Allorhodopirellula heiligendammensis: one gene and its partner. The main gene of each other region encodes a partner of the protein of the gene in region 2 in a complex. Links are inferred from orthologs where the notes say so. Each region holds a gene or a part of one and is shown on either strand. Other genes may lie near its edges. The genes, in order: Poly21_RS10040 and Poly21_RS07390.

Region 1 (6,244 bases), 710 kb from region 2 along the record:
GCTCCCAAGGCTCGTCGTTCAAAGGGTTGCTGTGGAACTGTTCGGCCGTGAGGTCGATTCGACCAGCAGGCCGAAAACGATCAAATAGCTCGCAGCTTTTCGCGGGCAGCGAACGTCTGAGTCCTTCATTGAGCTGCAATTCTTTCGCGGAGATTCTAAATTTACAGTTCGTCAGCTTCGCGATCAGGCGCGAGTCGCCTAGCGGAAGTGACACGAAGTCAGACCGTTCCTGTAGTCGCTCTAAATAGCTTGAGGTCACCGAATCTGAATTTGCAATAGCGATATCGAGGTCACTCGACGCCTCAACATGACAGGTCGCATCTCCAAACCGTGCCTCGGTGGGGAGCAGTTCGAGCTTTTGCTCCGTCAGGTGCACGCGACCGCGAAGTTGTTCAAAGCGGTCTGGTAAACGCTTGTCCGCGTAACCGCCGTCCCGCACCACATAGTCGACATCGTACTGGAGCGAGTTCGGATTCGAGGGATGGTCACCATCAGGCATCGTGCCCAGCTGAAACTGCACATTCAAATCGCCTGCGACGCTGAACTGAGCGTCTACGGGCAGGCGTTGCGGCAGCCATGTTTCAACGTGTGCTAACAGTCCATCGGTCAGACGCAGGTCTGAGATGCGTGACTTGAGGCGCGTCTGAATGAGCTCGCCGTGCTGCAACGTCTGCAAGATTTCTAAGTCGCAACGGCGATACAAGTCGCTATCGCCACGAATGGCAATTTTTCGGCTCCCATCGCAAATTCCAAGGATCTCATCGGTCGTGTCGATCGCCACTTCAGACCAATGGAACGTGAGAGTCTGATCTTGGTCGTTCGAACGCGCATCAGCCGGGAGAGGCAAATTGATCGCACCTGGCATCGGGGCGTCCGCTTTGGGGGCCACAGATAGGTTCACCCGAACTTCCCTAAGCTCGATGCGCGGGCAAACTGGACCGAGTCGAGGTGGCGGCCACAAACCGGCCAGTGATAGCTTGCCATCGGACTGCAGTCGCACGTCGGCGGCGACACCCTCAATGACAATTCGACGCGTCTCCACTGGATTGCGCTGATCGAGCAGTTTCTGGACGTCTATTTCGGCGAACGCGGTAATCCGCTTGATCTCCACCGCGGGCCGGCTACTCCATTTTTTAATCAGGGACTCGCCGATTGCCGCAGCACGGCTCTTGCCGCTACGCGCTGCTTGGTCTGGTGAAACTCGTGGCGAAAGTCGGATGTCATCAAATTGCAATCCCACGCCGGGGCGATAGACACCACGGCCTACCGAGACGTCCCATTCCTGGTAATGGTCGGCGAGCTGCTTTTCAAAAATACGTCGTGCTTGCTCCCCAATGGTTTGCGGCCCAAGAGTGCGGACGACAATCACGATCGTCAGGCATACCAATACCAATACCAACAACGTTTGCAGACGTTTGCGGCCGGTGACTGGGCGTGCATGGGAGTCCTGTGTCGTCAACGCAGGCGTCTCATCCGTGAGAGCAACTGTTTCAGATATCGACCGGATGAATGTCCTGCCGGGATGTAAGGAATACTAGCTGCCGGACTGCTAGCTTATCCAGTGCAAAAACGACGCAAACCGATACAGCCAGGGATTCTGCCAGGGCGAATCCAGGCTCGTTGCGACAGAAAAAATACTGGCTGCCATGAGTCCGACGATCAGCAGGCGGCCTCGTCCCGTTTCACCGCACCGGTCGATTTTCGTGACGATTGCGTAGACCCATAGGGGGGTGAACCACAGCATCCAGCGAAAACAAACGCTAACTCCCCCGTAGTTACGGTCAATCTCGGGGCGGGCAACATAAAATGCAAAGCAAACCAGGCTGGACAGCAAGATCGCAGCTGCTAGATACCGTCGATCGCGTGGCCCGCTGGTGATTCGTTGCCAGAGTCCGGCCGGTACCAGCAGCCAAATTGGCGTCAACGAGAAGAGTCCGTAGTACCCCAGGCTTGCCTGGAACGCGTAAGCGACGCGGCTTGGCTCACCACGATCCACGCCCGCACGCTGACCCGTTCGCCAGTAGCTCCCGGGGTAGTCGTACCAATCGTCCCATTCAACGAGCTCCCAGTTCCCCTTCGGCTCATTGGTCTCCCTGCGAACCTTCCACTGTCGCTGAACGGATTGCTTTTCACCATCAAACTCAGCGATCACTTCGAAACCGCCCTCGCCGTTGCTCTGACCTGCACCCAGACGACGCATTGATATTGACTCGGCGTCGGCGATTGAGTTCAGCTGGCGAAGTTCACGCTCCAAAGATGTGTTCGTTTCGTGTTGGCCGTCCCCAGGACTGGGGCCTGACCACGAAAACTGGTCGATCACCGCACCGTCGTTGCGGTGAGCGTACGGGGTCTTCCACGTATCGTGTGCCCAGTAATTCGTGCCAAAAATACCGATGGCCACCACTGCGGCGCCTAGCGAGAATCCGACGATGCTGCGTCGTGCGAGGAGTCCGAAGAGCACCGCCCACAGGACGAACATCGAGAGTGCGGGTAGCTCACATGCGACCGCGAAGGCAGCCGATGCACCCGCGACGGCCCAGGGCAGGAATGTTGGTCGGTAGGTCAAACCCGCGAAAGAATCAAAAATTTTCTCAGTGGCACGAAGATATAGATAGAGCGTTAATGAGGTAGCCGCAGCAGCGAACAAGTGATTGTTCAGTGAGATCGCGAACGGCGTCAGCATGGTCGCGAAGCAACTGCAAATGACGGCGATGCGTTTTGCGAAATCAGCAGCGCTCGACAATTCAATGCTAAGCGTCATCGTGACAAGGAACAGGGCTAGCAGCGGCAAATTGATCAATAGCAGCAGTAGCCGTGTCATGTAAATCGGATGCTCGGTCAGCTTGAGCCCGGTGACCTTGTGCACCCCCCAATACACGCCGGCGACCATCGTTGTGAGCAGCGTTGGCTTGCTACTGTAGTAGTGCAATCGGCCATCGGATCCGATATGACGCACCTTGTCGATCGTGTTCCACAAGTAATGACCTCGCGCGGTTCGAATCGAGATCAACTCATCAATTTCAAAAGTGTGCTTCTCCACTAACGCCGCAACGCTCACCCAGCGACTGCGGTCATTGGCACTCAAAAATGCAGCATCACCCTCCGGGTTGATCACAGTGGCAATCCGGCCAGCTACCAAAGTGAGCGCTATCACGATCAGAATTCCATGCATTTCCAATCGCTGGCTTCGCGGTTTCTCGTGTTTCTGCATTAACGTGTGCCTGCGGTTGCATGGTCATCGCCAGAGGGCCCGTCGGCCGCGTCAAAGCCCGCCAGCTCTGACACGCTGTACAGAACAGATGGTCGCGAAAAACTCGCCGTCGGCGTATCGACGCCCGCAGGCAACCGCCCGCCTTGCATTGATTGCAATGAACGATCACGGGCCGCCGAAACGGACACGATCAGCTCTGCGATCAATCCCGCCAAGACACACTGTGCCCCCAGCAGTACCGCCAGAATGCAGTAGTAAAATACTGCCGTGGCATGCAGATGCAACGCCTCACCGTCACCGAGACGAGTCAGCACCCACATAATGCTCAAGTAGATCATGCCAATGGACCCGGCGGCAAAACACAGCAGTCCCGCCGATCCAATCAAGTGCAGGGGACGCCGTGCATAGCCGGTCAGTAGATAGATGCTCATCAGATCGAGAAAGCCTTTCCCCAGCCGGGACAAACCATACTTGGATTGACCGTGCACGCGGGGATGGTGCAGCACTTCGATCTCACCCACCCTCCACCCCCGCGCCGCGGCGAGGACGGGAATGAACCGGTGCCGCTCTCCATACAAATCGACTTCGCCAAGCACGTCATGCCGGTACGCTTTGAAGCCGCAGTTATGGTCGTGCAATCGAACTCCGGTCAGCCCGCTAACCATGGCGTTGAATACCCGACTGGGAAACACCTTGTGCCAGGGATCATGGCGAACGCGTTTCCAACCGCTTACGACGTCCAGGGAATTTTCATCGAGCGACTGTAGAAAGCGAGGGATTTCCTCCGGATCATCTTGCAAGTCCGCGTCCATCGTGACCACGACATTGCCGCGCGCGATCGAGAATCCTGCGCTCAGGGCAGCCGCCTTGCCAAAATTTCTTCGCAACCGAATCGCTTTCGTTCCCGCGTGTTGGGCCGCGAGAGACTGCATCCGCAGCCATGTGGAATCGGTTGAGCCGTCGTCAATAAAAATGATCTCGACACGCTGCTTGGCCCGTTTGCAGACGTCGAGCAATCGCTCGTGCAACGTGCCTAGCGATTCCTCTTCATTCATGGCGGGAATGACGATCGACAGGTCCGGAACCCACGCAGGTAGCTGGCTCGGATAGCTCTGCGATTTTGGCTCGGCCGGATGGCTTTTCATCACAACGGCATCCTGTGCCACCCATGGCTGATCGGTTTGTGTGTTCATCGACATTCTCTGGATAGATGGCAGGAGAGGACTCACTCTTTCCGGCCTGCGGACGCGTGGCACTCGGAAAGGTCCGAACGTTCAGCCCTCGTTTCGTTAACGCTCAGTCAGTACACGTACTCAACGCCGCTCGAGTGCCCTCTACTTTAGCTCCAGTGCAACTGCTCTGCATCAAAGATTGGGCCATCGACGCATGTTCGTTTATAGTCCCACTGGCCGTCCGCTTGGATTACCTTAGCCACGCAGGAAAAACAGATGCCGATTCCGCATGCCATGGGGGTCTCCATCGATACCTGAACGTCCACATCGCGAGCAGCGCCGACCTCCGCCACTTTTTGCATCATGATCTCGGGGCCACAGGTTAGCACGCGGATCTTGATACCAGGCGATTGTTGCTGCAAGTCGTCGAGCCGCTGGGCCAAAACATCCGGGACCAGGGCTCGTTGCCCCTCGGATCCGTCGTCAGTGCAGGTCGTCACGTCAAAACCGGCGCTGCGGAAATCATCGACTCCCGCCAGAAGGGAGGCTCGCCGAGCACCATAGATGATCTCCGCGTGACGTGCCCAGCCGGTGGTCAACGCATCGCGGCCTACCATCAGCATCGGTGTTTGGCCGATCCCACCCACCGCCATGATCAACCGCTCGCAAGGGTCGTTGCGGAATGCATTGCCGAGGGGCCCCCACAGGGAAACCTTGGTACCCACAGGGGCGTCGGACAACGGTCTCGTCAACGCACCTTTGCGAAGATAGATCAGATCGATGGATCCCGCATCGTTACTGCCCGGAGCCGGATGCACGTCGTAGATAGCAAACGCGCGCCCAATCAGCGGCGCATCCAAACCCGCCAGACGGATCATCACGAATTGACCGGGCTTCGCCGTTGCCGCGATTGCCGGTGCATGCACACGCAGTAAAAAAGTGTTCTCAGCAACTTGTTGATTGACCAGCAGCGAGCACTCTACGTGCTCGATCGCATCGGCGTAGTGTTTTGCATGCAGAGTAGCCATCGTGGATTATCGCTTTCCTTTGCGTTTGCCAGTTGATTTGCTCGTTTTCTCGGCTTTGCCAAAGCCACGTCCCGTGCGTTGCCTGGAGCCTTTCACGTTCGCCGAACGCTGCTTCGTCTTGCTCTTTGGTTTTTCTTGCGGCACTTCGGCAATCACCTCGTCACCGACAATGATCGTGCCAATTCGATTCTTATCGCGTTGGGGTAGCTTGGTGGGGCGTCGGGTCGATTTCACCGGCCGTCGATTCTCGGTTCGAGTGTCCGCTGCACCTCCGGTCTTCTTCGCCGAGCGTGTACTTGCCTTGCCAGCCTTCTTGCCTGCCGGTTTCAGGTCTCGAGGTTTACCGACACCCGGGCCGCGTCCGTCCGTGCCGCCACGCCCAGCGGCCTGTTCGGCGGTTGGTTTTTCTGGTGGAGCAGCAGCGGCCTGGGCCGCAATCGCGTGCAGCTTGTCAATTTCGGCGCGAGTCAAATTGCGGTATGCCCCGGCAGGCATATCGCCCAACCGTAGCGGACCGATCGCGATTCGTCGCAACGTTTGCACCTTGTGACCGAATTTTGCCAATATTCGGCGAATCTCGCGGTTCTTGCCCTCTCGCAATCGGATCTCCATATCCGTCGCCTTCTTCTTCGCTTTGATAATCTTCGCGCCATCGACGCGAACCAGCCCTTCGGCGATGTAAATCCCCTCACGCATCTTCCGCATCGTTTCAGGACGGACTTCGCCAGCCACGGTCACTCGATATATTTTCTGAACACCGAACTTCGGATGAGCCAACGACTGAGCAAGGTCGCCGTCATTCGTCAGCAGGATCAGCCCGTCGCTAGTGCGGT
Region 2 (6,413 bases):
ATCACCGGATCGGGTAAACAGGAATCCGCCGTTGTCGTTGTCCAATCAGACCGGAGGCGATTGCCATGACCCCAGTCATTGTCCCCGAACACAAGCCCATTGAGTTGCCTCGCCATCTCCCTACACCGACGAGAATTGCTAGCGAACGAACGCCGTCATGGAATGACGAGCCGGCTGATCCTCAGTCACTGAAACGCTCCTATTGCGACGAAGAAAAGTACGTCTTCCAGCTCATCGGGTGGTTCCTGATGCTGATTCTTCTTCCAGCCGTGCTCACGATTCTCTACATGTTCGTCAACCCTGACGCGTTCACCACGGATGTTACGCCCACAACGGACCTATCGACTCGCTTGATCGAGAAGTGACCTGCAGCGAACGCCGGGTGCGTTCGAGGGTAGCTTAGCACGAACAATCCGAGTCCAGCTGTTTCAGCGGACCTACTCAAAAGAAGAAAAAGGCCAAAATCAGTATGACCGCGTTGAGCGCAATATAACTCAGTGGGAATAACCAGCGGCAACGGCGGTCGATGCGATCACCTCGGATAGGCCCATGCCGGTCGACCGTGTTCACGTACAGGCTCACCACGACGGTGGCGCACATGATCAGGAGGCTGAGGTTGAGGAAGGCGTTCATCATCGTCACGCTCGATACATTTGGCACGATTCCCACCAACGTTATTTGGTACGCCACCGCAGTAAGAATCCCCACAAATGAAACGTTCACACGGTCGCCGACCGACGAGCGGTCCATCCAAAACACTGACCACGAGAGCATCACAATCAAGCTCAATGGCACCACCACCAGGCGGACCATAAACAGCGGCTCTCGTTTGACATCAATAGCGACCACAAATGATGAAGCCGGTCCTACCCCTATGCTCTCTGAGGCATCGAGTGTTCCCATCGACGCATGTATCTTCCTCAGGGACCACTGTGGAACCTTCGTAAACGATCCGTTGGTGGACGCAGCGCTCGACGTGTCATCGAACGCAATGACACTCGAATCAAAGCCGAATATCCGGAAGACCAGTTCTAAACGCTGGCGGTCGAAGGGGAACCGCCGCATATTGAGATCCACCTTCGCAACCGCATCGATAGCTTGACTGAGAGTGCTGGTGCCATCGGGTTGTACCCGGAGGACAACTGCGGAGGTGTCGTATTCTCCCGCTGTGTTCGCGAGCGTGACCTGGGGGTACCAGCCACTGTATACCTCATAAAACTGAAAATCTCCTGAAAAGACTTTCTCCCGAATGCCTTCTTGCGCCGGGTCGAATGACTGGTTGGCATTCTTCCACACGAGTGTGAGCACTCCGGAAATCCCAACCTGTTCCGCTTCGTCGTTAATGCCGCTGATACTCAGCAGGTCGAAAGTAGCGTGTACACTCACCGGGCCGTCAGCGACTGGGGGATTGAGTGGATGCCACTGCGCCACCGTTGGCTCGGGCGGCGCGACATCAGGTTCGGCGGCAGCAAGTTGCCCGCAACCTATCGCGACAAAAGCGACTGAAACCAAGCCGCTTAGCCATCGGTTTGCGGTGATCCAAATCGTTCTTTGTTGCGCTTTCGTCTCGATATCGTTTGCCACCAACTTCTCGCTTGCACTTCGTGACCCAGGGTGATGAAAATTTAAATGCCGACTCATGGTGCATCTAGGTGCGAAGCAGTGCATTCAGGCGATGTACTGTCAACCCATGGGCGGCCGCAAGGCACCGGATATTCTATGTCTGGCCTGTTTTTTTGATATAACGCTTTCACAGCAGACGCAATGACTTTGCGCATCCCCACCTCTGAATCTCGTGCTCTCGCAGCGGCCCCATCAATTCCGTGGTACTTGGAGAAATCCAATGCGCTGGTCCCCGTGGCGGTGGTAGGTCGCACCTTCACGATGCGGCACGGAACGTTAGAGCAGATATCGCGGACAGGATGCGTCGTGTCCACTCAAAGGTATTTTTCCAACGCGGGGCGAGCAAACTGTGACCAATCCCATCACCAACGCCCCGGGGATCGCGTCCGGGCGGCGATGATGCTACCCAAAGCGACTTAGCAGTGGTGGTCGTATCAGAGCCGTCGGCCAACACATTTGGCGGGACAATGATTCCAGATCCAGCGCGTCTTAGGTTTCCAGTGTGCCGACAATTTCGGCGATGGTAGTGGCACCAAGTTCGGCGAGCGCTGATGGGAGTTCGTCGACAAGACGCATCGAGAGGGTGGGGTCGTAGTAGTTAGCCGTCCCGATCTGCACAGCCGATGCGCCCGTAATGAGAAATTGCATGACGTCGTCGAGACTGGCGATGCCGCCGATCCCGATGATAGGGATTTGGACCGCTCGGCGGACTTGATGGACACAGCGGAGAGCAATGGGTTTAATCGCCGGACCGCTCAGACCGCCCATTCCGTTGCCGAGAATGGGGCGCCGTTTCCGCCAGTCAACTGCCATCCCAAGGACTGTGTTGGTGAGGCAGACCGCATCTGCCCCGCCATCGGCGGCACCGCGGGCAATATCCGAAATGCTGGTGACGTTGGGGGTGAGCTTAGCCAGGATGGGTACCTTCGTGGCGGCGCGAGCTGACGCTACCACGCGCTGGCAGGACTCAGCATTGGTACCGAAGTCGACACCGCCACTGACGTTGGGACAAGATAGATTGAGTTCAATCGCGGCGACCCCGTCGCATTCGCCGATTCGCGTGGCGAGCTGCGTGAAATCCTCTACCGTGCGGCCTGCCACACTGACGACGATCGGAGCAGCGAGGGTGGCGAGATACGGCAGGTGGTGCTCGATAAAGGCCTCCACACCATCATTATCGAGGCCGATTGCATTGAGCAGGCCAGCGGAGGTTTCTACAGTGCGCCAAGGAGCGTTGCCGATACGGGGTTCCGCAGTGATTGTCTTGGGCAGGATGCCGCCGAGTCGATCCAGGTTGACGATTGACTGCATCTCGCGCGCGTAGCCGAACGTGCCCGAGGCGACCATGATCGGATTAGGGAGCGTGAGCCGGCCCAGAGTCGTTTGAAGATTCACTGCGGTTGTTGCGGGCATGACAGGATCAGGCGGTGGTGAATTTGGTGGATAAGTCGGTTGGCAACATGCTGTTTACTGCCCGAAATCTTTTCAATAATACGACCATCTGGGCCCAACAACTCAACGTTATTATCGGCCGCATCGATCGCTTCGGGACCGTTGCTGACCATCAGGTCGCAGCACTTCTTTTGCAGTTTGACGGTAGCACGGAAATGCCGGTCATCGGTTTCGAGCGCGAAGCCGACGACCCATTGGTCGCTGCGTTTGCCTTGACCGAGGACGGCGATGACATCGGGTGTCTCAATAAGTTCCAAGGCGAGTGGTTCACCTGTTTTGGACAACTTTTGGTCGGAAACCTTGAGTGGCTTGTAGTCACAGGGAGCCGCAGCACCAATGGCGCCGTCGCACTCTGGAAAGATCTCGCCGGCGGCGTTGAGCATATCGTCGGTCGTAACGACGGGGATGACTTGGGCGCCCGCGGGGTAATCAACGCCGACGGGGCCGGACACGATCACGACGTCATGGCCCTGCTGCAGCACGGCGGCAGCAAGGGCGGCACCCATCCTGCCACTCGACGCATTGGTCAGATATCGGACGGGATCAAGATACTGTCGCGTGGGACCGGAGGTGATCAGGATCTTCGCACGTCGTGGGGCTTCATCGCTCACGCCGGGTTGTCTTTGGATCCGCGAGAATCCCTGCCGCTGACAACCGCTGTGATAATCTGATCAAGACGCTCACCGACAATATTCATGCGGGCGGCGGCCAATGCAAACAGCCGCTTTTCCGATTCGGCAAGATGTCCGTCGGCCGCCATCATGGAGATTAAATCAGCAAGGAGCGCCTCGCGCGAGGCTTCATCCGCGGGTAGTTCAAGGGCGGCGTCATCACCGAGCCCGTAGGCGAGGGCGGATTGTAAATCGTCTTGGCCGAGCCCGAGCGCTACGCAGCGATCCGCGACCCATTCGACTTCACGCTGGCCAATGGAGCCATCGGCTAATGCCATCACGACGATGTTGCGAAGATGCCTTTGACGCTCGGTATAGTTGGGTTCGCTCATGGGAGCCGGGTGATTCGCGATTTGTTGAGAAGTGACTACTGCGGTGAGCAGGGCAGCATTTTAGCAGAATGAACACAGGGGTGAATCGGACGGATACGCATACCGCGACGAAAACCTACAGCTCAGGAGCTTCGCTGCTACTCAGTTCGCCGACGACGCCACGGACGATCGCTCGGAGTCGAGGTTCAGCGGCATTGGCGGTAGCAATGATTTCGGCAACGTTGGCGGGTTGGATCGCGTCGGGCAAACACATGTCGGTGATTACGCTGAGGCCCACAACCTTCAATCCGCAATGGATCGCGACAATGGTTTCAGGCACGGTGCTCATGCCGACCACGTCAGCGCCTGCATTACGGAGAAATCGGTATTCTGCGCGGGTTTCTAAACAGGGACCTGCCACAGCCACGAAGACGCCTTTGTGAGGGAACAGTCCCTCGCGGTGGGCGACGTTCATTGTTCGCTTGATCCACTCCTGATCGTAGGGCTCGCACATGTCGGGGAACCGCGGTCCCAACCGATCGTCATTGATTCCAATCAACGGATTGCCGCCCATCAGATTGATCTGGTCTTCGATAACCATGATATCCCCGTTTTGATAGTACGGGTTGAGCCCCCCGCAGGCGTTGCTGACAATCAACAACTCCGCGCCAAGCTCCCTGAATACACGCACGGGAAGCGTGATGTCTTGCAGCGAATAACCTTCATAGAAGTGAAATCGCCCTTCCATCGCCATGATCGGGACACCACCGAGCGTGCCGATGACGAGGCGACCGGCGTGACCCGTGGCAGTCGAACTGAGAAAATTGGGGATATCTGCGTAGTCCAGCGTGGCCTCAACATCAATGTCACCGACCAACCCACCGAGGCCCGTACCGAGAATAATGCCAGCTCGAGGAGGCAGACTGCTGTGCTGACGAATGTACGCACAGGATTCTTGAATTTTATCGTGGAGATGGAGCATGAAATAGTTTGGCTGAGGACGAGTTCCGCTACGAAAGGCGTGTCGATTGGCTATGTTATCAGCCAAGATGATTCTTTGCATTGCCTCTGACGACTGATTTTGCCATGGCCACTCCTTCGCCCGATGTATTTGAGAAGCTTGCGACGTTCTACTTGGGACGCCATTACGACACGGCCGAGGGCAAGTTGCTCGACGACTTGATGCTCTATGACGCCAAAGACCTGTGCACGCACGCGATGTGCGTGGGCATGACGGGCAGCGGCAAAACGGGGTTGTGCATCTCGTTGTTGGAGGAGGCGGCGATCGATGGGATCCCGGCGATTTGCATCGACCCCAAGGGTGATCTTGCCGATCTGATGCTGGCGTTTCCCGATATGCAGCCTGCGGATTTTCAGCCTTGGCTGGAGGCCGGGGAGGCCAGTCGCAAGGGCATGACACTGGATGAGTTCGCAACCGCCACAGCGACGAAATGGAAGAACGGCCTGGCGGCGTGGGGGCAAACTCCAGATCGTGTGGGCCGATACAAAGACGCGGTAGATGTTGCGATCTATACCCCCGGCAGCAACATTGGATTGCCTTTGACGGTGTTGAAAAGCTTCGATGCACCACCCCCAAAAGTGCTCGACGACACCGATGCAATGCGGGAACGGGTTACCGGCGCCGCATCTGGTTTGTTGACTTTGTTGGGTATCGAAGCAGACCCGCTGCTATCACGAGAACATATTCTGATCAGTTCGATTCTCGACCACTGCTGGCGAGAGGGACGCTCTGTTTCGGTGGGCGATTTGATCGGGTTGATTCACGCGCCCCCCATCACCCGCGTGGGTGTGCTGGATCTCGAATCATTCATGCCCACCAGCGAGCGAAGTAAACTCGCGATGATGCTCAATAACTTGCTCGCCTCGCCGGCGTTCTCCTCGTGGCTCGAAGGTGAAACGCTGTCGATCAAGAAACTGCTTCATACCGCCGAGGGTAAGCCCAGGATGTCGATTCTTTCGATCGCGCATCTGAGCGAGAAAGAACGCATGTTTTTTGTCACCATTCTGCTCAATGAAGTTGTCGCATGGATGCGAACACAGAGCGGCACCAGTTCGCTCCGCGCGATTTTGTATATGGATGAAGTTGCGGGTTACTTCCCCCCGGTCGCCAACCCGCCCTCGAAGCCACCGATGTTGACGTTGCTCAAACAAGCCCGAGCTTTCGGATTGGGAGTGACGTTGGCGACGCAAAATCCAGTCGACCTTGACTACAAGGGCCTGTCCAATATCGGCACTTGGTTCCTCGGTCGTTTGCAGACCGAACGCGATAAGGCGCGGGTTCTGGAGGGACTCGAAGGTGCGGCGGCTCAGTCAGGCAAGCCCTTCAATCGAAGTC

The links.
Region 1: the proteins of Poly21_RS07390 (region 2) and Poly21_RS10040 are in contact, whole or in part, in a crystal structure (PDB 5UE9), measured with the Lactococcus lactis proteins. The link is inferred for Allorhodopirellula heiligendammensis from one-to-one orthologs. Residues at the interface, in WP_025017116.1 of Lactococcus lactis: Gly25, Phe27, Phe29, Glu32, Tyr33, Lys35, Tyr36, Lys48, Phe56, Thr60, Pro61, Arg62, Val63, Ala64, Glu65, Thr66, Ala67, Ser68, Gly69, Met70, Ile74, Gln77, Pro223, Glu251, Phe274, Ala275, Pro277, Phe278; in WP_023189152.1 of Lactococcus lactis: Leu4, Gln5, Ala47, Ser48, Met49, Leu50, Leu51, Arg52, Arg53, Met95, Leu98, Arg223, Met224, Ala225, Cys226, Ile228, Gly229, Ala230, Cys231, Tyr232, Ala233, Val235, Glu236, His237, Asn243, His244, Ala245, Lys247, Glu250.

The regions. Positions count from the first base shown.
Region 1 is NZ_SJPU01000001.1:2,644,810-2,651,053, forward strand. What follows is about bases 3,482-6,244. They hold Poly21_RS10040 (dihydroorotate dehydrogenase electron transfer subunit), read right to left. Parts: upstream 5,412-6,244; coding sequence 4,551-5,411; downstream 3,482-4,550. Other genes in these bases: Poly21_RS10035 (glycosyltransferase family 2 protein), read right to left, coding at 3,482-4,266; Poly21_RS10045 (pseudouridine synthase), read right to left, coding at 5,418-6,244. Outside these bases: Poly21_RS10025 (hypothetical protein), read right to left, coding at 1-1,459; Poly21_RS10030 (hypothetical protein), read right to left, coding at 1,550-3,211; more of Poly21_RS10035, read right to left, coding at 3,211-3,481.
Region 2 is NZ_SJPU01000001.1:1,939,834-1,946,246, forward strand. What follows is about bases 1,075-4,006. They hold Poly21_RS07390 (dihydroorotate dehydrogenase), read right to left. Parts: upstream 3,037-4,006; coding sequence 2,113-3,036; downstream 1,075-2,112. Other genes in these bases: Poly21_RS07385 (ligand-gated ion channel), read right to left, coding at 1,075-1,584; Poly21_RS07395 (phosphopantothenoylcysteine decarboxylase domain-containing protein), read right to left, coding at 3,015-3,653; Poly21_RS07400 (tellurite resistance TerB family protein), read right to left, coding at 3,683-4,006. Also shown: Poly21_RS07380 (hypothetical protein), read left to right, coding at 66-365; more of Poly21_RS07385, read right to left, coding at 442-1,074; more of Poly21_RS07400, read right to left, coding at 4,007-4,078; Poly21_RS07405 (purine-nucleoside phosphorylase), read right to left, coding at 4,194-5,039; Poly21_RS07410 (ATP-binding protein), read left to right, coding at 5,144-6,413.